Regions from separate parts of the Desulfurobacterium thermolithotrophum DSM 11699 genome, predicted to be linked through region 1. Evidence: riboswitches for the same ligand, from Rfam matches in the RefSeq annotation. Region 1 holds a riboswitch; the other holds the start of a gene.
The links. Region 1 has a riboswitch for cobalamin ahead of DESTER_RS00530 (helical backbone metal receptor). Riboswitches for the same ligand answer to the same signal wherever they lie in the genome.
Positions count from the first base shown of each region.

Region 2: linked by a shared signal. The riboswitch ahead of metE (5-methyltetrahydropteroyltriglutamate--homocysteine S-methyltransferase) and the one ahead of DESTER_RS00530 (helical backbone metal receptor) in region 1 are both predicted to bind cobalamin.

Region 1 is NC_015185.1:84,890-96,804, forward strand. Features, by position in the region: gene DESTER_RS00480 (hydantoinase B/oxoprolinase family protein) at 1-457, shown strand, start outside; gene DESTER_RS00485 (ATP-dependent helicase) at 519-2,636, shown strand; gene DESTER_RS00490 (pyridoxal-phosphate-dependent aminotransferase family protein) at 2,659-3,807, shown strand; gene DESTER_RS00495 (FKBP-type peptidyl-prolyl cis-trans isomerase) at 3,840-4,262, shown strand; gene DESTER_RS00500 (flavin reductase family protein) at 4,262-4,846, shown strand; gene DESTER_RS00505 (type II restriction endonuclease) at 4,848-5,750, opposite strand; gene DESTER_RS00510 (DNA-methyltransferase) at 5,750-6,625, opposite strand; gene pyrF (orotidine-5'-phosphate decarboxylase) at 6,645-7,343, opposite strand; gene DESTER_RS00520 (homoserine dehydrogenase) at 7,346-8,629, opposite strand; gene alaC (alanine transaminase) at 8,638-9,846, opposite strand; cobalamin riboswitch at 9,917-10,104, shown strand; gene DESTER_RS00530 (helical backbone metal receptor) at 10,136-10,912, shown strand; gene DESTER_RS00535 (FecCD family ABC transporter permease) at 10,900-11,808, shown strand; gene DESTER_RS00540 (ABC transporter ATP-binding protein) at 11,795-11,915, shown strand, end outside.
Region 2 is NC_015185.1:235,114-247,028, reverse strand. Features, by position in the region: gene mqnE (aminofutalosine synthase MqnE) at 1-785, opposite strand, end outside; gene DESTER_RS01325 (metal-dependent transcriptional regulator) at 773-1,198, opposite strand; gene cobC (alpha-ribazole phosphatase) at 1,295-1,948, opposite strand; gene DESTER_RS01315 (ribonucleotide-diphosphate reductase subunit beta) at 2,021-3,055, opposite strand; gene DESTER_RS01310 (ribonucleoside-diphosphate reductase subunit alpha) at 3,095-5,392, opposite strand; gene DESTER_RS01305 (class I SAM-dependent methyltransferase) at 5,610-6,392, opposite strand; gene DESTER_RS01300 (GNAT family N-acetyltransferase) at 6,466-6,675, opposite strand; cobalamin riboswitch at 6,767-6,951, shown strand; gene metE (5-methyltetrahydropteroyltriglutamate--homocysteine S-methyltransferase) at 7,077-9,242, shown strand; gene DESTER_RS01290 (radical SAM protein) at 9,176-9,910, shown strand; gene nrdD (anaerobic ribonucleoside-triphosphate reductase) at 9,910-11,454, shown strand; gene nrdD (anaerobic ribonucleoside-triphosphate reductase) at 11,456-11,915, shown strand, end outside.

The sequences.
Region 1 (11,915 bases):
TCCAGAAACAGGAGCTCCCTTTACCTACTATGAAACAATTGGCGGTGGCATGGGAGCTTCTGCTAAAGGCGATGGAGAGAGCGCAATCCACTCCCACATGACAAATACGCTGAACACCCCTGTTGAAGCGCTTGAGTTTGCCTATCCATTCTTAGTTACTGAATACTCTGTAAGAAGGAATTCTGGAGGAGACGGACTTTTTAAAGGTGGTAATGGAATCGTAAGGGAATTCAAATTTCTGACAGATGTTGAGGTAACAGTTATCTCTGAAAGAAGAAGAGTTCCACCTTATGGACTCTTTGGCGGTGAACCAGGAAGAACTGGAGAGAACTGGATTATTAAAAATGGAGAAAAGATTAGAAAAGATGGAAAGTTTACGGAGAAACTTTCCAAAGGAGATGTTTTACGAATAGAAACTCCTGGCGGAGGAGGTTTTGGGCAGAAAGTCGTAAAATAGCTTTTCTATTTGGAGTATGATACTCCGAGCGTATTAATTAGTTTTTCTAAGGAGTGGATAGTTGGAGAGTTTATTAAAAGGTTTAAATCCTCAGCAAAAGAAAGCAGTAACTTATTTTGATTCTCCTCTTTTAATCTTAGCAGGAGCAGGTTCTGGGAAGACAAGAGTCATTACATATAAGATTGCCTACATGATTGAGAAATTAAGATATAAACCTGAAAGAATTCTGGCAGTTACATTTACAAATAAAGCTGCTAAAGAAATGAAAGAAAGAGTGGAGAAGTTAGTTGGAAATTCAGCTCCAGTTCTTGTATCTACTTTTCACTCTTTTTGTGTAAGACTTTTAAGAACTCACAGCGTAAGAGTTGGTTATCAGCCAAACTTTTTAATTCTTGATACAGATGACAAAAAGAGATTAGTAAGAGAAATAATAAGGGACATGAACCTTGATTCTGAACTCTACAATCCTTCGGCCATAGCATCTGTTATAAGCAACATAAAAAATGGCCTTTATTCTCCAGAGAGTATGACCACTTATTACGATAGAATCAAAGATATATTTGAAATTTACAACAAAAGACTGAAGGAAAATAACGCTTTTGACTTTGATGACTTGCTGATTTATGGAAGAGAGCTTTTAAAGAGTGAAGAACTCCAAAGAAAGTATTCTGACTTTTTCCAGTACGTTCTCATAGATGAGTACCAGGATACAAACAGAATTCAGTATGAGATTGCAAGAGCTCTAACAAAGGATAAAGGGAATATCTGCGTTGTAGGAGATGAAGACCAGTGTATTTACACGTGGCGAGGAGCAAATATAGAAAACATTCTTTCATTTGAAAAAGACTTTCAAAATGCAAAAATAATAAAGCTTGAGAAAAACTATCGTTGTACAAAGGTAATCCTTGATGCTGCAAATGCAGTAATTGAAAATAACAAGCTGAGAAAGGGAAAAAAACTTTACACAGACAATCCCGCAGGAGAACCAATAAGACTTTACGTTGCAGAAAGTGACGTTGATGAGGCAAGGTTTGTTTCAAAAACGGTTAAACAATTTTTGAAAAAGGGAGTAAAGCCAGCTGACATTGCTATTTTTTATAGAACGAACTCACAATCAAGGGTAGTTGAAGACGCTTTAAGAAGGGAAGGCATATCTTATAAAATTGTTGGCGGGTTAAAGTTTTACGAAAGAAAGGAAATTAAAGACATTATAGCCTATTTAAGAGTGGTTTTATTTGAAAAGGATACTATTTCTCTCCTTCGAATTTTGAATGTTCCTAAAAGAGGACTAGGCTCTGCCGTAGAAAAGAAATTGAAAGAAATTCTTCAACAGGAAACTTCTAATATTGGAGCTTTAAAGCTTCTTTCTGATGAATTGAGAATGGAAAAGCAAAAAAAGGCAATTGAGGACTTGATAGATATAGTTGAGGAAATTAGAAAAAAGCTTTATAACCTAAAACCTTATGATCTTATTAAGTTCATCACTGTTTCAATAGGGTATGAGAAGTATCTTCGAAAAGAGCATCCAGAAGATTGGGAATCTAGAGTTGAAAACATAAAAGAGCTTGGTAACACAATTCAAGAGTTTTCAGAAAGAGAAAAACTTCAAGGAGAAGATCTTTACTTAGAGTTTTTAAGCACGATTACTCTTTCTTCTGACCAGGATGAGTTAGATGAAGAAGATGAAAAGGTTACTCTCATGACCGTTCACGCTTCAAAAGGTTTGGAATTTCCCATTGTCTTTATCACAGGACTTGAAGAAGGTCTTTTCCCTCACATAAAAAGTCTTGATACAAAGGAAGAGATAGAAGAGGAAAGAAGACTTTTTTACGTTGCAATAACAAGAGCTAAAAGGCTCCTTTCTCTTTCCTATGCTAAAAAGAGGAGAAGTTTTGGAAGTTATAAGGATACGAGAAAGTCAAGGTTTTTAGATGAAGTCCCGACACATCTAATTAAAGAGGTAAAAAGAAAAGTTGCTAAAAAAGAAAGTGAAAGAAGAAACGCTATTGATTTTGAAGTTGTCCAGAAGAAAAAACCTAAATTAGTATTTCATCAAAAGTTTGGAAAAGGAGTAGTAAAGAGAGTAGAAGGAGTTGGAGAAAGTGCAAAAGTGACTGCTTTTTTTGCTAATTATGGAGAAAAAACAATAGTCATGAAGTTTTTAAAAGTAATTGGATAAAAATTATACTAGGAGGTTAGCTTTGAAACCGATAAAGCAAAGACTTTTAACACCAGGTCCAACAGTGGTACCAGAAAGAGTTCTTGAGGCTTTGGGAAAATCTACTTTGTACCACCGCTCTCCTAAGTTTAAGGAAATTTTTCTTGAAGCAAGAAAAAGACTAAAAAAACTTTTTAGAACAGAAGGAGAAGTTCTCATTCTTACGTCTTCAGGAACTGGGGCAATGGAAGCTGCAGTTACAAATCTTTTTAATCCTGGAGATAGTGCAGTTGTCGTTGTTGGTGGTAAGTTTGGAGAGAGATGGAAAGAGCTCTGCGAAACTTTTGGGGTAAAACCAATAGTTATTGAGGTTGAGTGGGGAAAAAGTGTTAGATTAGAGGATATTGAAGAAGCTTTAAAAGCAAACTCAGACGTTAAGGGCGTTCTCGTTCAGATCTGTGAAACTTCCACAGGAACAATACACGATGTCAAAGGTATTGGAGATCTCCTTAAAAATTATCCTGACGTTCTTCTTATAGCAGACGGAATAACAGCCTACGGGGTTTATGACATTCCTACAGATGAGTGGGGAATTGATGTTGGAATAACAGGTTCTCAGAAAGCTTTGATGACACCTCCAGGACTTGCAATTATTTCTCTAAACGAAAAAGCACAAAAAAGACTATTAGAAGTAGAAACAAGAAGCTACTACTTTGACTTAAAAAAGGAACTTAAGAAACAACAAAGTGGACAAACTGCCTATACTGCAGGAGTAAATCTTGTTGTTGCTTTAAATGAAGCTCTTAAGATGATCGAAGAAGAAGGACTTGAAAACGTTGCAAAGAGACACGAAAGACTTGCACAAGCCACAAGGGCTGGTGTTAGAGCTCTTGGACTTGAACTTCTTTCTGAAAATCCTGCAAACGGTGTTACAGCAGTTCTTTCACCAAAAGGAATTAACGGTCAGGATATCGTGAAAATCGCTAGAGAAAAATACGGAATTACAATTGCCGGTGGTCAGGAACATCTGAAAGGGAAGATTTTTAGACTTTCTCACATGGGATACGTTGATATATTTGACATCCTGACAGGCCTTGAGGTTGTTGAGTTTGCACTTTATGAGCTTGGATACAGAAACTTTAAGTTTGGTGATTCAGTATCTGCAGCTATGGAAACTTATCAAAATCTATAGTATAGTGGTTAAAAAAATTTTAAGGAGAGAAGATGAATTACATCTACACAGTTGAGTACACTTTAAGAAACTCCGAAGGGAGAGTAATTGACACAAGCCAGGGAAGAGAACCTTTCAGGTTTGTAAGTGGAAGAAACGAAGTAATTCCAGGCTTTGAAAGGGAAGTTTCCTCAATGGAAGTTGGTGAAGAGAAAACTTTTACACTTTCTCCTCAGGAAGCTTACGGAGAAAGAAGAGAAGAACTCATAGAAACGTTACCAAGACAGTATTTTCAGGGAGTAGAGCTCCAAAAGGGAGGCGTTCTTTACGGTCAAACTCCAGATGGACAAACAGTAATGGTTACAGTTCTTGATTTTAACGATGAAACTGTAACTATAGACCATAATCATCCTCTTGCAGGAGAAGCTCTTACATTTACAGTAAAACTTCTTAACAAAGAGGAGTTTAACGGCTAATGAAAGTAGCAAAAGTTGGGGAAACCGATCAGAAATTGATTAGTAAACTTATTTTCAATACAGTTGTTCCAAGACCCATAGCCTGGATTACAACCGTTTCAAATGAGGGAGTCGTTAATCTGGCTCCCTTTTCCTTCTATAATGCAGTGACAACGAAGCCTCCTATAGTTGTTGTCTCAATCGGAAAGAGAAAAGATGGAACCCGAAAAGACACCGGAAGGAACATCAGGGAAACTGGAGAGTTTGTAATAAACGTTGTCAGTGAAGAGTTTCTCAATAAAATGGTTGAGACAGGGAACGACTTTCCACCTGAAGAGAGTGAAGCCGAAAAGATTGGGATAGCTCTTGAACCCTCCTTGATGGTTAAACCTCCAAGGGTAAAAGGTGTTCCAGCAGCCCTTGAATGTAGATGTCAGGAAATCGTTGAAATTGGCGATACGCCAATGGATTTGGTTATTGGCGAGGTTGTTGCAATTCACTATGAGCCTTCTATCCTTGAAACTCAAAAAGGAATTGTTGGAAGACTTGGTGGCAAAAGATACTGCATTGTAAGAGAAGAAATAAATATTTCCGATTTGGATTAAATTAATTTTTCGTTTCTTTTAGAATTACTTCTTTTAGACATCCTTCTTTCAACATTTCAAGGTTCAAAAGGTAATTTGATTTCTCAAAGTACTCTATTAGAGGAGCTTTTGCTGAGAGCCAGCCTTTTCCATCAGTGATCCATACAAAAATTATTTCTTGTTCCTTCCAGAATTTACTTATCTCTATGTATTCACCGGCAGTGGATTTTAACTTTGAACCTCCTCCGGAATAAAAGTTTACTTCAATGAAAAATAGGGTATCCTGGTAAAGGACAGCAAAATCAATTCTTCTATCAGCTTTATCCAGCTTAACTTCTAAATTCCATTTTTTCTTTATTTTTTCTCTATTAGCTTGAGAGATAAAATCAGCATTCAGCTCGTTTGTAATGTCCCTTATGAAGAATTCAACAATACTCTCCATCAATTTTCCTGTTCTATTTTTTCTACCGTTACTATCAAGACCTACTTCTACTCCAAAGACGTAATCTGCAACATTTTTTATTTCTGTTTGAAAAACTTCTTTCAATCCGCATTTGACAAAAAACTCAACTATTTTGTCTATTTCTCCTTCTGAGTATTCTTCCTTTCCAAAGTTGAAGTTTCTGTATTGAAAGCTTTTTATATCTGTTAAAAGTTGAATTCTATTTTTCCGTAGAGCAATCAGATAAGGAATAGCTCGAGTAACCTTAGGATACTCACGTATAAGAGATTTTAATTCATCTTCTAAGTTTTTCTTTCCAATCAAGTAATCTAAAAGATGAAGTTCTTTTTCTATCTTTCTCAAATTTTCTCTAACTTTATTCCAGTTTACAAAATAATCCCATGTATTAATGTTGTCTTTTAGAGTTCTGAAAAAATAATCAAAGAATTTTTCTGTATTTCCATAGAGATTAAGGCAAGACATTATGTAAATACCCCTTCAAAGTAATTGTTGGCGTCGTATTCTATTTCCTTTTCTTCTTTGAGAAATCTTTCACGATTTATTTGCTTAGCTTTGAGCTCATCTTCTATTCTTGGTATTGCAAGGTCTTTAAGATATTCTTCATTAAAGTCTATTCCAACGAATCTCCTTCCATATCTAATAGCGACTACTCCGGTTGTTCCGCTACCGCAAAACGGATCGAGGACTATATCGCCCGGTTTAGTTGTCAAGAGGATGATCCTTTTTAACAAAAGTTCCGGTTTTTGAGTAGGATGTTTTCCATATCTTTTTTCCCATTTTTTAGGAGTAGGTATTGCCCATACACTTCTCATTTGTTTATTGGGTTTCTTAAGTAAATCTTCTTCCCAACTTCCGTTCTTGGCAAGATCATAATTAAAAGTGTGTTTAGCTTCTTTCTTTTTCTTTGCCCATAAGAGAGTTTCATGACTTGCAGTAAACATCCTACAACTTAAGTTGGGAGAAGCATTTGGCTTATACCAGCAAATTTCATTTATTATGTGCCAACCTTGTTTCTGGAGAGAAAATCCACAAAGATAAATGGAATGATAAGTTCCGGAAATCCATATAGTTCCGTTTGGTTTTAAAATTCTTTTACACTTTTCTATCCATTGATAATGAAAATTAAAATCTTTCTCAAAACCTTGGCTTCTATCCCACTCGCCTTTATTTACACTTACTCTTTTTCCTGCATGGCATGTAAAACCATCATTAGAAAGGTTATACGGTGGATCGGCGAATACCATATCAACAGATTCGTCAGGTATCTTATCAAGGACATTTAAAGCATCATCAAGGTACAATCTGATGCCTTTACGTTTGTAATAAGCTTTTAACAAACCAAATCCTCCTCAAGAATTACGAATTTATCTCTTCCAGTATTTTTTCTGCTGCCTCTTTTGGGTCTTCCGCTCTTGTTATTGGTCTTCCAATAACCATGTAATCGGTTCCCAGTTTCACAGCATCTGCTGGTGTTACGATTCTCTTCTGGTCATCCTTTGATGCCCAGGCCGGTCTGATTCCAGGAGTAACGGTCAAAAAGTCTTCTCCAAGGTTTTCTTTTATTTTCTTTACTTCCATTGCTGAGCAGACGATACCGTCGAGTCCCGCCTTTTTTGCCAGCTCTGCAAGTTTTAGGACCTCTGTTTCAACATCTGTATTAATTCCGATTTGTTTCAAATCCTCATTTCCCATGCTTGTGAGGATTGTAACAGCAATGAGGAGTGGTCTTTCAACTCCAATTTTTTGAGCATATTCTTTGTTGAACTCAGCTACCGATTTCATAAACTCAAAACCGCCAAGAGCGTGGATGTTGTACATCCAGACACCGGCTTCAACTGCTACTTTAGCAGCAGATTTCACAGTATTTGGTATGTCGTGGTATTTAAGATCGAGGAAAACTTTACAGTTTTTATATGAAATTTCCTTTACTACTTCTATTCCGCACCTTGAAAAGAGCTCCAATCCCACTTTAAAGTGGCTTATCTTCCCTTTTATCCTGTCAACCAATGAAAGTGCTTTTTCCTTAGAGTCAAAATCAAGTGCTACTATTATCATTTTCAAAGCTCCTCTATCATGCAAACAAATGTTGGTTTTAAAATAACGTCAAGTTTGTCTATCTCTTCAATTGCTTTTTGAACATTGCTCTTACAGGCTGGATGAGTTGTCATTACAACAGGAACACCACCGTTAATGTTGATGCTCTTTTGAAGAGCCATCTTTATACTTATTCCATAATCTGCAAGGATTTTAGAAATTTTTGCAAGAACTCCTGGTTTATCAACTGCTGTAAATCTTAGGTAAAAACTTGAGATAAACTCTTCAGGAGCTTTTATCTTAGGTTTATCACCTTCTTTAAAGAGACATTCTGGAACAAAGTATTTATTTCCAATTGCAATATCTACAATATCACTGACAACTGCGCTTGCAGTTGGCTTTTCTCCTGCTCCTTTTCCGTAGTAGAGAGTATCTCCAACGAAGTCTCCCTCTATCAGACAGGCATTGAAAACGCCGTTAACGTTTGAGAGAATGTGGTCTTCTGGAATCATTGTCGGATGGACTCTAACTTCTAACTCTTCATCGACGAGCTTTGAAATTGCAAGAAGCTTTACTTTGTAGCCAAATTCACGGGCGAGCTCTATATCAACGGGTGTAATGTCTTTTATTCCTCTAACATAAACGTTTTCAGTCTTTACCCATCTGCAGAACGAGAGTGTACTGAGGATTGCTATCTTGTGAGCAGCGTCGTACCCTTCTACGTCAAGTGTTGGGTCTGCTTCAGCATATCCCAATTCCTGTGCTTTCCTTAGAGCTTCATCAAAAGTTATACCTTTTTCCGTCATTTCAGTTAAGATGTAGTTGGCAGTTCCATTTATAATTCCGTAGATTCTTTTTATTCTATTTCCTACTAAGCCCTCTCTTAGAGCTTTTATAACAGGGATTCCTCCTCCAACACTTGCTTCAAATTTAAGAGAAACTCCCTTTTTCTTTGCTTTTTTAAATAATTCTTCTCCATAATCTGCAAGTAAAGCTTTATTCGCGGTTACAACGTGTTTTCCTTTTTCTATTGCAAGAGAAACAATGTCCTTTGCTATTGTTGTTCCTCCAATTAGCTCAACAACAACATCACACTCAATATTGAGAGCTTTAAATCCATCATCAACTATTTTCTCCTCAGGGATTCCAAGCCTTTTTACTTTTTCAACATCTCTATCTGCAACAAAAGCTATTTCTATATCCTTACCTATTCGCTCACTTATGACTTTTTTGTTTCCCGTTAAAAGTTTTACAACACCACTTCCAACGGTTCCACAACCGATAATTCCAACCTTTAAGCTCTCCATACTATCTCCTAAACATTTATGTTTCTTAGTCCATATTTTTCAAAAGCTCTCTTTATTCCTCTAATTGCCTGCTTAATTCGGAGCTCATTTTCAACAAGAGCAAATCTTACGTACTTATCTCCATACTCTCCAAATCCTATTCCTGGAGAGACGGCAACTTTACCATCAAGAAGAAGCATTTTGGCAAATTCAAGAGATCCCATCGACTGAAACTTTTCTGGAATTTCAGCCCAAACGAACATAGTAGCCTTAGGTTTTTCTACTTTCCATCCAATTCTGTTTAAACCTTCAACAAGGACATTTCTTCTTCTTCCATAGACCTTCCTGTACTCTTCAACACAGGATTGATCACCTTTTAAAGCAATAATTGCAGCTATTTGTATTGGTTGAAACATTCCATAGTCAAGATAGCTTTTCATTCTATAAAGAGCGTGTATTATTTCTTTGTTTCCAGCTGCAAAACCTACTCTCCAGCCGGCCATTGAGTAACTTTTTGAGAGTGAGTAAAACTCAACAGCAACGTCTTTTGCTCCTTTTACCTGAAGAATACTGGGAGGTACGTATCCATCAAAAGATATTTCTGCATAAGCAATATCTTGAATAACTATGAGGTTATTATCCTTTGCAAAATCTACAATTTTTTCAAAGAAAGGAAGATCAACACATGCAGTTGTTGGATTATGTGGAAAGTTTAGAATCAAAAGTTTTGGTCTTGGCCAGCTCTCTTTATAGGCCTTCACTATTGATTCGAAGAATCCTTCTTCTTCTCCAGGAATTAGTGGAACTGACCTAACGTCTCCTCCTGCGATGATTATTGAGTAAGGATGAATTGGATATGCAGGACTTGGAACAATAGCAACGTCTCCAGGATTTATGAGGGTAAGGGCAAGATGAGCAAGTCCTTCTTTAGAACCGATTGTTGTTATAACCTCTGTTTCCGGGTCAAGGTCGACGTTGTACTTTCTCTTATACCATAAAGCTAAGGCTTCTCTTAGCTTAAACAGCCCTTTAGTTTGAGAATAGCGATGATTTTTGGGATTTTGAGCAGCTTCACAGAGTTTATCAACTATGTGTTGAGGAGTTGGCAGGTCTGGATTTCCCATTCCAAGATCAACAATATCCTCTCCTGCACGTCTCATTTTAGTTTTTAGGTCGTTTACAACTGCAAAAACGTAAGGAGGAAGCCTATCTATCCTTGCAAACTGAAACTTTGACATTTTTCACACTCTCCAAGAATATAGATTTTAGAAGTAAGAGTTATTTTACCTAAAAAAAAGCGTAAATTAGTATAATCTCTCTTGCGCAGGTGAACGGGAAGTCCGGTGAAAGTCCGGCGCTGTCCCCGCAACCGTGAGCAGGGAACAAATAATGGGCTTTAACCACTGGAGAGTGTGGGTGGAAAGCTCCCTCTCTGGGAAGGTTAAAGCCTATTTAACCCTGCGAGCCGGGAGACCGGCCTGCGCTGAGATTCTTTTGTCCTGCGGGGGGTCGGGACAAGGAGGAAGGGTGAGATACTTTCTTGCTGTTTTATTAGCTTTACTTCTTGTTTTACCGGCTTATTCATTTAATAAGGTAGTTTCTCTTTCACCGGCAATAACTGAAATTATTTACTACGTTGGAGCTGATAGCAAACTTGTAGGTGATACTGTTTTTTGTGACTATCCTGATGACGCGAAAAAGAAGGTTAAAGTAGGTGGTATTGTAAATCCTAATGTAGAAAAGATTTACTCTCTACATCCTGATCTTGTAATAGCTTCAAATCTTACTCCTAAAGCAACTCTTAAAAAACTTGAAACATTAGGAATTAAAGTTATTGTTTTAAGACTTATTTCCTTAAAGGATATAGAAAATGCTATAGAAGTTATAGGTAATACTCTTTCTAATAATGGAGAAGTAAAGAAAAAGGAATTCATAAAATCTTTAGAAAAAAAAGCAAAGACTTTATCTACTTGCCTTAATGGGAAAAATTTAATCATTCTTATTTCCTTTCAACCTATTTATGTTGCTGGTAGTAAAAGTTTTATTGGAGAGATTTTTAGTTTAAGTAAGGCAAAAGTTGTTCCTGATATTTCTTTTGGAGTTGTGTCAAACGAATTTATCGTTATGAATAAGCCGGATTTAGCACTTTTGTCCTTTAAGGGAAATAAGCTTAAATTGGCAGAAAAATTTTTAAGAAAGTTTTCTATAAAGTCTATTTTTGTTACTCCTGATAATCTTTTACATCCAAGTCCCAGGATTTTAAAAAGCCTTGAGGAAGTGGAGGAAAATATTTGCAGAAAATAATATTACTGTTAATTGTGATATCTTCTTTTGCTTTTTCTTTATTTTGGAACCTTTCGGCGTTTGACAAAACTATTTTAATCGACATTAGACTTCCAGAGCTCTTATTAGCTTTTTCTGTTGGAGGACTCCTTGGAATGGGAGGGGGTATTTTCCAAGGAGTCTTTCGAAACCCTCTGGCAGATCCTTACATTTTAGGAGTTTCTGCCGGAGGGGCTTTAGGAGCAACGATAAGTGCATGGCAGGGAATAAATATAGAATTTGGAGCTCTACTTGGAGGACTTTTAACTGTTTTTCTCATTTCTATAGTTAGCTTTTTTCTCATGGATAACCTTAAGATTCTCCTTTTTGGAGTAGGAATTAATGCTTTTCTTTCTGCTTTTATACTATTTCTCTTTGCAGTAATTCCTTTTTATTCTGTCCAAGATGCTTTCTTTTTTACTCTTGGTTACATTCCCTCTATAGAAATAGAAACTGCTCTTAGATATTTACTTCTCTCTTTACTTGCTCTTTTAGTTTTTTTGCCAGTAGCTTTTAGACTTGATGCTTTAAGCCTTGGAGATGAGCTTTCATTTTTTTCAGGAATTTCACCAAATAAAGAAAAGTTTTTCTACATCATTGTTATTTCCTGTTTTGTTTCTCTTTTTGTTGCAAAAGCTGGAATAATTGGTTTTGTAGGAATTGTTGTTCCCCATGCTGTTAGATTCTTAGGATTTAGGCTTTACAAGGAAGTTTTACCTCTGTCTTTCATCCTTGGAGGTAGTATTCTTGTTTTTTCTCAAGGGTTGGCTAAAAATATCTTCTCTCCAGTTGTCCTGCCTGTAGGCGTTATAACTTCTATCATAGGAGTTCCTGCATTTCTTTACATCGTCTGGAGGTACTCTGTTGTTAGAAGTTAAAAATCTCTCTTATCGAAATATACTTTATGATATTTCCTTCAAAGTAAAAAGAGGTTCAGTAGTAGGTCTTATAGGTAAAAACGGTTCGGGAAAAACAACTCTTCTTA
Region 2 (11,915 bases), 150 kb from region 1:
GCAAAGGAAATAAAGGCTTGAAAACCGCCGGTTTCATCTTGGAGCTCTCTCAACCTTAAAAGATGCTTAACTCTATCTTCATAAGTTTCAATATGACCGTAAAGGATAGAAGCATTTGTTTTTAATCCAAATTTATGAGCAATCTTATGAATCTCAAGATATCTATCAGATGAAAGCTTTTCAGGACAAAGCTTCTTTCTTATTTCTTCACTAAAAATTTCAGCTCCACCTCCAGGAAGTGAACCAAGACCAGCTTCTATTAAGTCGCAAAAAACTTCTTCAGTATCTTTTCCAGAAATTCTGCATAAATGATCAATTTCTTCTGCTGTAAACGCTTGGATATGTACGTAAGGGAAGTTTTTCTTTATTTCCCTTAAGAGCTCTATATAATAATCATAACTCCACTCTGGATGAAGACCACTAACTATATGAATTTCAGAAATACCTTTAAAAGATTCAATTTTTTTTAAAACTTCATCTATAGTTAGTTCATAAGAATCTGCATCGCTTTTACTTCTTCTAAAAGCACAGAACTTGCAGTTTCCAATACAAAGATTTGTAAGATTTATGTGTCTGTTAACAACAAAGTAGACAAGATTTCCGTTCTTTTTCTTATTTACAAAATCCGCAAGTTTTCCAAGAGTTAAGATATCGTTTGTCTTAAAAAGTTTAATTCCATCTTCAAAAGTAAGTCTTTCTCCTAATAAGATTTTTTCCACTATTGGAATGAGAGAATTATCTTCTACGAACTCAGGAACTAAAAAAGGATTTGTCATCCCTTCCATAAAAACTCCTTAAATTCCTCAGAAAGTCCTTTTTCTCTAAAAAAGTCAACTAACTTCTGAATCTTTCTAACTGTTTCCTTAGAAAGATGATGCTCCATCAGGCATCCTTCTTTTTCTGCAATTTCTGGAGGGAGCTGAAGAACTGTCTTCATAAAGTCTTTTAAAACTTCATGCTTTTTATAGAGATTCTCAGCATACTCTCTTCCTTTTTCAGTTGTTCTAACATATCCGTAAGGCTCGTAAAGGATATATCCTCTTTCTGATAGTCTTCTTAAAACGTCTGTAACCGTAGGCATTTTCACACTTCTTTCGTTGGCTATTTCTTTAACTCTTGCTACTCCATTCTTTTTTTCTAAAAGATAAATTGTCTCAAGATAATCTTCTAGTCTAGGAGCTAATTTTTCATTCGTCATTTCTCACCCTGCTAACTTATTTAAAGAACTGCTTTATAGTATATCAATTATAGAGGCTGATAAGTATCAGCCTCCAAAGATTGTAAATCTTAAGATTTATAAAGACTTTTGAATTTCAAAATCTATTTCTTTTCCAAGATGTCCTGTTGCGTTTGCTACATGTACAACAACTTTTTTTGTTTCTGGATCATACTCTAAAACAGTAATTCCACAGTTTGCCTGTTTAAATGCCCAGAACTTATTTAAATCAACTCCAAGTAGATAGCACATTATAACTTTGTTTGTTGCGTCGTGTCCCACAATAACTATTAGGTCATCGTTGCTATGTTTACTAACAATTTCTTCAAAAGCTTTTACAGCTCTATCATAAACATCTTGAAGACTTTCTCCACCCTCTCCTGGCATTCTTACTTCTGCTGGTTTGGCTTTCCAAAGTTTAAAAAGTTCTGGATATTTTTCTTGTACTTCAGAAGCAAGCATTCCTTCCCATTCTCCATGGTCTATTTCCTTAAAACCGTCTCTTTCTTCAACAGGAAGATTATGATGTTTTGCAATTTCTAAAGCTGTATCTTTACACCTTGAAAGAGGACTTGAGTAAACAGCTTTAACTGGAAAATCTTTTAAAGCTTCTCCCACTCTTCTTGCTTGTTCTTTTCCTTCTTCATTTAGCGGTATATCCATCTTTCCTTGGTATCTACCTTCAGCGTTCCAAACGGTTTTCCCATGTCTAACTAATATGATTCTTGGCATTTTTCACTCCTTTAGATATTTTTGAATTGAAAATTATAAAGTTAAAAATAATAAAGTTAAAAATAGTGAATTCTAAATTTCGTCCCAACCTTCAACAGCACTTGCTTGATTGTAAGAGGTAACTGTAGCCTCAAAGAAGTTAGCTTTAACGTTTCCTTCTCCACCTGTGTCTGCAATTCTTTCAAGATGCTCATAAGGATTTGGAGTATCAGGAAATATAGGATCAAGTCCAAGAGCTTTTAATCTTTTGTTAGCAACATAGTAGGTATATTCTTCAATAGACTTTTCATTCATTCCAAGGATTTTGTTTCCAATAACTTTTTTACTGAATCTTTGTTCTTGGTTAACTGCTACCTTAAACATTTCATAAATCTTGTCCTTAGGTAAATACTTTTTAAACTCTTCATCTGTCAGGTCTTTCATAAAGTGCTCAAATAGAATAACGTGAGTTAGCTCATCTCTATTTATGTAGCGAATAATATCAGCTGTTCCTTGCATAAGATTGCGGGATGCAAGGTTATAGAAAAACATAAAGCCATTGTAAAAATAAAGACCTTCAAGAAGATAGTTTCCTACAAGAACTTCTCCATAGTTTTCCATTGTTGGTTCTTCAAGAAACTTCTGATAAATATCAGCTATGTATTTGTTCCTTTCAAAAAGTATTGGATCTTTTTTCCACCAATAGTAAACAGTCTCTCTGTGCTGCGGGGGAATAACAGACTCTATCGTATATCCATAGCTTTGAGAATGGATAGCCTCCTGATAGGCATGAATGGAAAGGTCAATTGTTATTTCAGGAGCTTTAACATAAGCTGCAATATTTGGAATGTTTGTTGTCTGAATAGAATCTAGAAAAACTAAAAAGGAAAGTATTTCATCGTAAGCCTGTCTTTCATCTTCAGTCAACTCTTTATAGTCTAAAACATCTTGAGTAAGATCAACTGTTTCGGGAATCCAAAAGTTTGCCATCATAACTCTATAAAGCTTTGTAGCCCACTCATACTTAACGTCGTTAAGATTAAAGATGTTGGTGGTATTTCCGTAAAGTATTCCCCTTTTTGTAGGATCATCGTTTCCGTTCGGGTTGAAAATTGGTCTTGGTTTCATGAGCTCTTTTCTAATATCAGCCATTATTTCCCCCATTACTCAGTTTGCACAGGCTACACACTCTTCTTTCTTAGAAATTGCTGTTTGACTATCTTTCTGAATCGTTCTAACGTAGTAGATGGTCTTTATACCTTTTTCCCAAGCGTAAATGACTGTTTCAAAAATGTCTTTTGCTCTTACTCCAAGGTTAAGGTTAAAAAGGAGCTCCATACTAATTCCACTATCAACCCACCTTTGGATTGTGGAGATAACATCTATTACTTCTTTTTGGTTTAAAAACTTGCTTTCTCTGTAAAACCAAAACTTTTTCTTTAGGTAAGGCGGACATATCGGAACTGCTTGTTTTTGGTTTTTGTCAATATAGAACCTGCTAAAGGGTGGTAGTACTCCTGGAGTTGCTCCCTGCAAGAGTCCAGAACTTGTATTTGGAGCTATTGCAAAGAGTTGACCATTTCTAATTCCATACTTTTTAAGCTTTTCTAAAACTGTGAGCCATTTTTCTTTTAGATGAGTTTTCTTTAAAAGATACTCTCTATCTTTTCCAATAATTATTCCCCTGCTCCAATCTGAGCCTTCAAAAGCTTGAAATTTTCCTCTTTCCTTTGCAAGATTTATGCTTTCGTCTATTCCGTAGTAAGCAATTTTTTCATAAAGCTCATCTATTAAATTAAGAGATTGTTTCCCGTAAGGTATTTCTCTTTTAGCAAGGTAATCTGCAAGCCCAAGCGTTCCAATTCCAATCGTTCTATAACGGTCGTTGTGAAGTTTACTTTCCAAAATTGGTGAAGTTGTAAGGTCGATAGTGTTATCAAGTATTCTTACAGCAGTTCTTACTACATCCTCAAGCTCTTTATCGTTTTCTATGTTTGCAAGGTTTATAGAAAGAAGATTACACGTATGAACTAGTCCTGGCTTTTCTACTTTGCTGACAATTTTTCCTTTTTCTAAAGTTGTTTTAAAGCTCTTTGAAGGTCTAAAGTTAGAAAAGCTTTCCATGCAGAGATTTCCATTTCCGATATAGCCATCGTGTTTAAGTGGATTTAATCTATTTGCAGTATCTTTAAAGAAAATGTATGGAAGTCCTGTTGCAACTTGGGTTTTAAGGATTTCTTTTAAGAGTTCTTTAGCTTTCACTTTCTTTTTTAGCTTTAACTTATAGCTTTCTTTTTCTATTTGTACGTAGGCTTTTTCAAATTCTTCTCCCCAGAGTTCGTATAGCCTAAAGCCAAACTTCTTTTCTACCTCATATGGATCAACAAGTAGCCAATCTTTGTCTTTCTTTACTCTTTCCATAAAAAGGTCTGGAATCACAACTTGAGGAAATATGTCAAAAGCTTTTCTTCTTAGATCACCATTTTCTGTCTTTAGTTCAAGAAAATCGAAAATGTCAAGATGCCAAACGTCAAGAGCTACCGTAACAGCTCCGGCTCTTTTGCCTTCTTGGTTTACAGCTACAGCTATGTCATTAAGAATTCTTATCCATGGAACTACTCCACCACTTGCTCCAAAGACTTTTTTAATCCAAGAACCTTGAGCTCTAATTCTTGATAAGTTTACTCCAACTCCACCAGCTCTTTTTGATATTTGCGCGACTTGATTTGCAGTATACATAATGGAATCAAGACTATCGTCCATTGCAGTAATAAAGCAAGAAGAAAGGTTTCCGTTTGGACGTCTCAAGTTTATAAGAATTGGCGTAGCTAAAGATAGCTTCTTACCAGCTATCAAGTCGTAAAACTTTTTAACTAATGTCATTCTTTTATCTATAGATTCGTCTTTAGCAAGCATTAAAGCTATTGACATATACATTTCCTGAGGGAGCTCTATCGGATAGTCTTCGTATATACATAGGTATCTTTTGGCAAGTAGATTTGCTCCTGCATAGTCGTATAGAAAATCGTATTCAAGCTTTAGATAGTCTCCAGCTTTAACTATTTCTTCTTCAGAGTAACTTTTGAAAATCTCGTTGGTATATAAACCTTTTTCTACAAGGTCTTTTAGGACTTTTAGGTACTCTTTTCCACCACCAATATATGCAAGTTTTGAGGTTCCTCTTTTTATGGATACTTCCTTGTAAAGATTAAAGATGAAAAGTCTTCCAGCTAAGATTCTCCAGTCCGGTTCTTCTGGAGTTGTAAGCTGAAGTGCTGTGTTTACTATGGATTTATGAATTTCTCGAGTTGTAATTCCATCATAAAAATGAAGTTTTAATTTTGATTCAAGTTTTAATGTATTTACTTCTAATCCCTTTGCAGCCCAATTAATTACTTTTCTAATTTTTTCTATATTAAGCGGTTCTTTACTGCCATTTCTTTTAACGACAGAAATCTTTCGCATCTATCCTCCAAGTCATCTTTTCTAAATGAAAAATTTTAAGATTTGAGGAAAGAGTGAAGGGGCTTAACAACTTCAAGAATCTGAATAAAGTAAGTGCGTCTACAAATTTTTATTTGCAATAAATTTCTAATTTCAAAAAATTAGCTATAACTTTTTCTAACGAAAAGAAAAGAGAGATAAGCTTTAAAATCATCTTAAGGGGTCACTACAGAGCTCCTTACAAAATTTTATAGAGATATTCAACATTAGTAGAGCTCTCTTTTAGCTGATAGTCTGAAAGATAAGGGAACAGGTCTTTTACACCCTTATTTACTTTTATAACAACTCTTTTTCTAGCTACTCTTTCTGCTTCTTTCAAAGTCTCTGGAGAGATAAAATCCTTCACCGCAACTTCCCTAAATGGAGCCATAACATCACAGTGCCACTTTGGCTTAATAAACATTGGAGAAAAATAAACTACATCATAGGATTTATCAGGCTGCTGCTTTAAAAATTGGTAGTTATCTCCCTTAAAAGGTTTCACTAAACTAAAAGCAAACTCGGCAGTTTTTAATTTTCCTCTCGGTTTATAAGTTTTAAGCCCCCTTTTAACTATTTCATAAATTACCGGTTCTTTTTCAATGCCGATAACTTCCCTTTTTGACACAAAAGCTGAAAGAAGAGCATCTTGAGCAAGTCCCAGGTTACAGTCAAGAACAGTTTCTCCTTCCTTTAAATCCATAGCTTCAATCATCGCCTCATAACCTGTTGATATGTAGTTTAAAAGTCTAATCTTAAATAGACCTGGATGGAAAAAGAGCTTTTTGCCGTTAAGCGTATGAAGTGTAAGATTTAAATCTTTACCAACAACAAGTACGTTTTTTCCAAACTCTTTTTTTATGGACTCGATGGTTCTATGGCGTCTTTTTACATATACCGTCTTGAGTTCCTTAGACAGTTTCTTCCCTTCACTTCTCATCTCTGGAGTTGGTTTTCTATCAGTTGTAACAACAACTTCCATAACTTCTCCTATTTAGCTATGAGATTTGGCTTTTTCCTCTCAAGGTACTTTTGAGTATAAGAGCAAAGAGGTACTATCTTATAGTTTTTTTCTCTGCAAATTCAACAAGTTTTTCTGAAAGCTTAGCAGCTATACCTTTACCTCTATAGTTTACAGGTACATAAGTTGTAGTGACTATAATTACTTTCCTTTCTTCTAATTCTCTAAAAGTTATAAAAGCTTCTTCTCCACTTTTAAGCTCTGTGTACACTTTTCCATTTTTGACTTTTACTTTTATTTCCAAGTCATACCTCATCTATAATTATTTCTAATCAAAATTTACCACACGTCTATCTTTTTCTCTATCAGATTTGATTATTCTGCCAATTTGTCCTAAATTGACCCCCGTCACGGGTGAACGGGAAGTCCGGTGAAAGTCCGGCGCTGTCCTCGCAACCGTGAGCAGGAGTTTTTCTGGCTTTAACCACTGGAGAGTATGGGTGAAAAGCTCCCTCTCTGGGAAGGTTAAAGCCTATTTAACCCTGCAAGCCGGGAGACCGGCCCGTGATGGGTAGGAGAAACTCCTACCCCTTCGCGTCCTGCGGGGGTTCGGGGCGCGGGAAAGAAGAGGGTATTCCTTTTTCTTTTCCCGCCTTAGAGCTTCCTGCAGGTGTTTAAAACAAAACACCGCAGGAGGTAGAAAAGATGAAAACGTATGCTTACGGCTTTCCAAGACTTGGAAAGCAGAGAGAATTTAAGCGCCTAATAGAAGGATACTGGGCGCAGAAAGTTACAGAAGAAGAGCTTCTTACGGGCATTAAGGAGCTCAATAGAAAAAGAGAAGAGACCTACCAAAAGTACGTTAATGCCCATCCACAGGGGGAAATGACCCTCTACGATCCGATGCTCGATATGGCTCTTCTTTTTGGAGTCTACAAAGCTGAAACTCTTGATGAGTACTTTAACCTCTGTAGAGGTAAAGACGCCCTTGAAATGACAAAGTGGTTTAACACAAACTACCACTATCTAGTTCCAGACTTTGAAGGAAAGAAACCATGTTTTAAAGTGACAACTCCAGTCTGGAACAGACACGAAGGAGCAAGAGAAAATGTTCATCTAATAGCTCCTTTTACATTTTTAAAGCTTTCGAAAAATCTTCCCCAAGAGTATTTTGAAGAAGCATTAAAAGAACTTACAGAAATAGTAGTCCAGTACATAAACGAGAAAGGATTTGAGTCTGTTCACCTTGAAGATCCAGCCCTCGTTATGGAATTAACAGAAAAAGAGTGGAACCTCATACAAGATGCTTACAAATCTTTTGAAAAAGCTAATGCTGAAATTAACATTTTCACCTATTATGATAGTGTTGATTGTCTTCAAAAGCTTTTTGATCTTCCAGTTTCTGGAGTTGGCGTTGACTTTGCCCACGACAGAGGCGAAAACCTAGCTCAGCTTAGAGAAATTGACCCTAAAGGTAAAAAGCTCTTTGCTGGTGTTGTTGATGGAAGAAACGTTTGGAGAAACGACCTCTTTAAAACAGCTGAGGTTATCAGCGAGCTTTCTAAGAAATTTGATGTTGTTGTAACAAATGCTGCACCACTATTTCATCTTCCTGTAAATCTCTTAGGTGTAACTCTTCCAGAAGAGCTCTTGAAAAAGGTAGCTTTTGCAGAAGAAAAACTCAAAGAGCTTCAGTTAATTTCTCAAATCCTTTCAGGGGATGAAGCAGAAGCTAAAGAGTGGGTTGCTGAGCTTGAAAGCTCCTTTGGAGAAATAACTAAAGTGAGAGAAAGAGTTAAGAGCTTAAAGGAAGAAGATTTTGTTAGAAAGCCAAGTTACCAAGAAAGAATTAAAAAACAGCAAGAAGTTCTTAACCTGCCTCTCTTTCCAACAACAACAATTGGAAGTTTCCCACAGACAGAAGAAGTTAGAAGAGTGAGACTTCTTTACAAAAAAGGAAGACTTTCTGAGGAAGACTATAAGACATTTATCAGAGGAGAGATTGCAAAAGCTATTCAAATTCAAGAAGATCTTGATATTGATGTCTTTGTTCATGGTGAGTTTGAAAGAACAGACATGGTCGAATTCTTTGCCGAAAAAATGAAAGGAATTGCAACAACAGGAAACGGTTGGGTAATCTCTTACGGAACTAGATGTTATCGTCCACCTATTATCTATGGAGATGTTGAAAGAGATGGACAGATGACAATTAGTGAAATAGTCTTTGCTCAAAGTCTAACAGAAAAGCCTGTTAAAGGTATGCTTACAGGACCCGTAACAATCATTGCCTGGAGTTATGTAAGAGAGGACATTCCAACTTCAGAAGTTGCTTACCAAATAGCACTTGCTCTTAAAGACGAAATAAAGGACTACGAAAAAGCTGGTATCAAGATTGTCCAAATCGATGAGCCAGCAATTAGAGAAAAAGCTCCAATCAAGAAAAGGAACTGGGACGAGTACTTTGATTGGGCCATAAAGTCATTTAGACTTTGCCACTCTTCAGTTAAGCCTGAGACACAAATTCACACTCACATGTGCTACTCTGAGTTTGGAGAAATCATAAATTACATAGTAGACATGGATTTTGATGTAATTTCAATAGAAGCATCAAGATCAAAAGGTGATATCATAGAAACGTTTGAAAAAGTTGCTTTTGACAGACAAATAGGTCTTGGAGTTTGGGATATTCATTCTCCTTACGTTCCATCTCTTGAAGAGATGGAAGTAATTGTAGAAAGAGCTCTAAAGGTAATTCCTAAGGAAAACTTCTGGATAAACCCTGATTGTGGATTGAAGACAAGAAGATGGGAAGAAGTAATTCCAGCTTTAAAGAACATGATAACGGTCGCAAGGAAGTTAAGGAAGACCTAATAAAGGTCTCCCTTTTTCTTGATGTTGAAACTCCAATTACATTTAGAGACCAACCTGGCATCCAGTCAGCTGTACTTTATACAGAGATCAATCTCTGCAATCTTAACTGTTATCACTGTCATAATCGCCACGGATACAACGAATATAAAGGAAAAAAGGAAAAATTAAGCTACAAAAAACTAAAAGAGAAACTTTTAATGCTAAAAGCTTTAGGAGTTGAGCTTATCATTATCTCTGGAGGGGAACCAACACTAGAAAAAAAACTCGAGGAAGGCTTAAGGTTTATAAGATCTTTAGGATTCTCAGTTAGGGTTGATACAAATGGAACAAATCCAGAAGTAATTCAAAGACTGATAGAAAAAAAAGTAGTTAATGGTTTTGCTTTGGATATAAAAATTCCTCTCAAAGTTAGATACACCCCTCAGGAACTAAAACGCTTTAAGAGAGTTCTCTTTTCCACAGAAGATGTAGACGATGAAGCAGTTTTGAATTATTCTGAAAAACTAATGACATCATTAGAAATAATAAAGAAAAATCCTTTACAGTACACTGTTTTTAGAACAGTAGAGTATCCACTACTTTTGGAAGAAGATAAAAATGAGATCAGAAAATTGTTAGAATTCTCTCCACACCAATTCAATCCGTTTTATCCTGTGGAGGAAGAATAATGCACAACAAGTATTTCAAACTCATCGATTTATTTATCGAAAACGACGATATTTCAAGGAATAATGCCAACTTTGTTAGAGGAGTTCCTGTTTTAGAACATGTTGTGACTGGCGAAGTAATGAAGGATTATCTTTTTGATGTTGTATATAAAGGATTACCTGTAAGAATTCATCACGAAGAAGGGTGGGCATATCACCATCAAACTTATCGCTTGAGTGCTTACTGTATTGGATTGTCTGCTAAAGACATTGCGTTTTACGGTCTTCGTAGCAATGCAAAGAATGAAAGAAGAGCAGCTCCTCCAAAAAGATTAGAAACTCTCTTTATGCAGTGTGCAAATCTTATCTGTCTTATTGCTCAAGAGGTATCTGGTGCAACTTCTTTAAACGATCTCTCTACAGTTGCTGCAGGATACCTATACCACCTTGAAAAGATAGAAAAGAAAACTTATTCAGATTACGAGCTGGAAAATCTCTGGCAAGAGTTCCTCTATAACATAAACTTGCCATTTAGAAGTGGAAACTCTCCCTTCTCTAATATAACACTTGACTTTGGAAAGCCTAATAGCAGATTGAAACACGAACCTATTGTTTATGCAGGGCAACTTCTTGACATTACCTATAATCAGATTCCTTCTCACTATTTCGACAGAATAAATACAGCTTTTATAAAAGCTATGAGAAAAGGAGATGCAGACGGTAATCCGTTTACGTTTCCACTAATAACTGTCAACGTTACAGAAGACTTTGATAGAAATAATCCTGCTTGGAAATTGCTTCTTAAAGAAAGTGAATACTTTGGAGGATTTTACATTCAAAACTATCTTAAAGAACCTTTTGAAAAACCTTCTATCTATAGAGAAAAGAATCCTTACATTAAACCTTTTGACGAGGGAATGATTTATAGTAACTGTTGCAGGATGTTATTTGACATTTCTCAAGTAGAAGCTGTTACAGGTTCTAATCCGTTTCATTCAGGTAGTGGAGTAGGTGGTATAGGAGTTTATGCAATAAATATGAATAGACTCCTTTTCTTAGCAAAAGAAGACTTTGAACTTCTTAAAAGAATGATAGACTATACGATGGATATTGGTGCTCAAGCACTTCAAAGAAAAAGAGTTTGGCTTAAAAAACACTGGAAGGATCTTTACCCATACCTTTCTTTCTATCAGAAAGATGATCATTCTCTTTTCAATATATTTTCAGTAGTAGGTGTTCATGAAGGAATGGTAAATGCAGGGTTTGAAGGTGGACTTTTTAATGACGATGCTAAAGAATATGCTCACGAAATAGCTCAATACTTATATCAAAAGCTTCATCAATTTATGGAAAAGGATAGAGTTTTATACTCCTTAGAGTATGCACCAAGCGAAAATGCGGCCTGCAGGATGGCAGAAAAAGATCTTCAGTTTGCAAATGCAGTTGCTGATATTCTTAATGGAGAAAAATCACCTGAGATTTCAAACGATCCTATCCTTAACCAATTTATAAGAGAATCCCTTGAAAAGTTTGGGGAGAGAATTTTTGAAGTTGTAGGAGGCTGAAATGGAAACTGTTAAGAAAGTGAAAGCTAAGATATTTGTTAATGGTGATCCCCTATCAAAAAGGGTATTTTTAACTTCTGGTTTTCAAGCACCTTTTCAAGAAGGAGATTTACTAAGACAAATAGACGTAAATTCCCACTTTCAAAGCTATGCTACAGGTGGAAGTATATTCCATATTTTCACAGCTGAAGAAATGGAACCAGAAGAACAAGAAAGATTAATCTTTAACATAATTAAAAACTTCCCTATCCAATATCTAACAAAAACTCCTTTTTTAACAACATGCAATAAATGCGGTCATAAAATGGTTGGCAGAAAAACAAAGTGCGAAAGATGTGATTCTGAAGACGTAACTTTGTGGTCTAGACCAATAGGTTACTTTAGACCCGTAATGAGAGGAAAAATAGAGAAAAATTTCAAAAATGCTAAGTATTTATTTTGGCTTTCAGGAAGAATTGAAG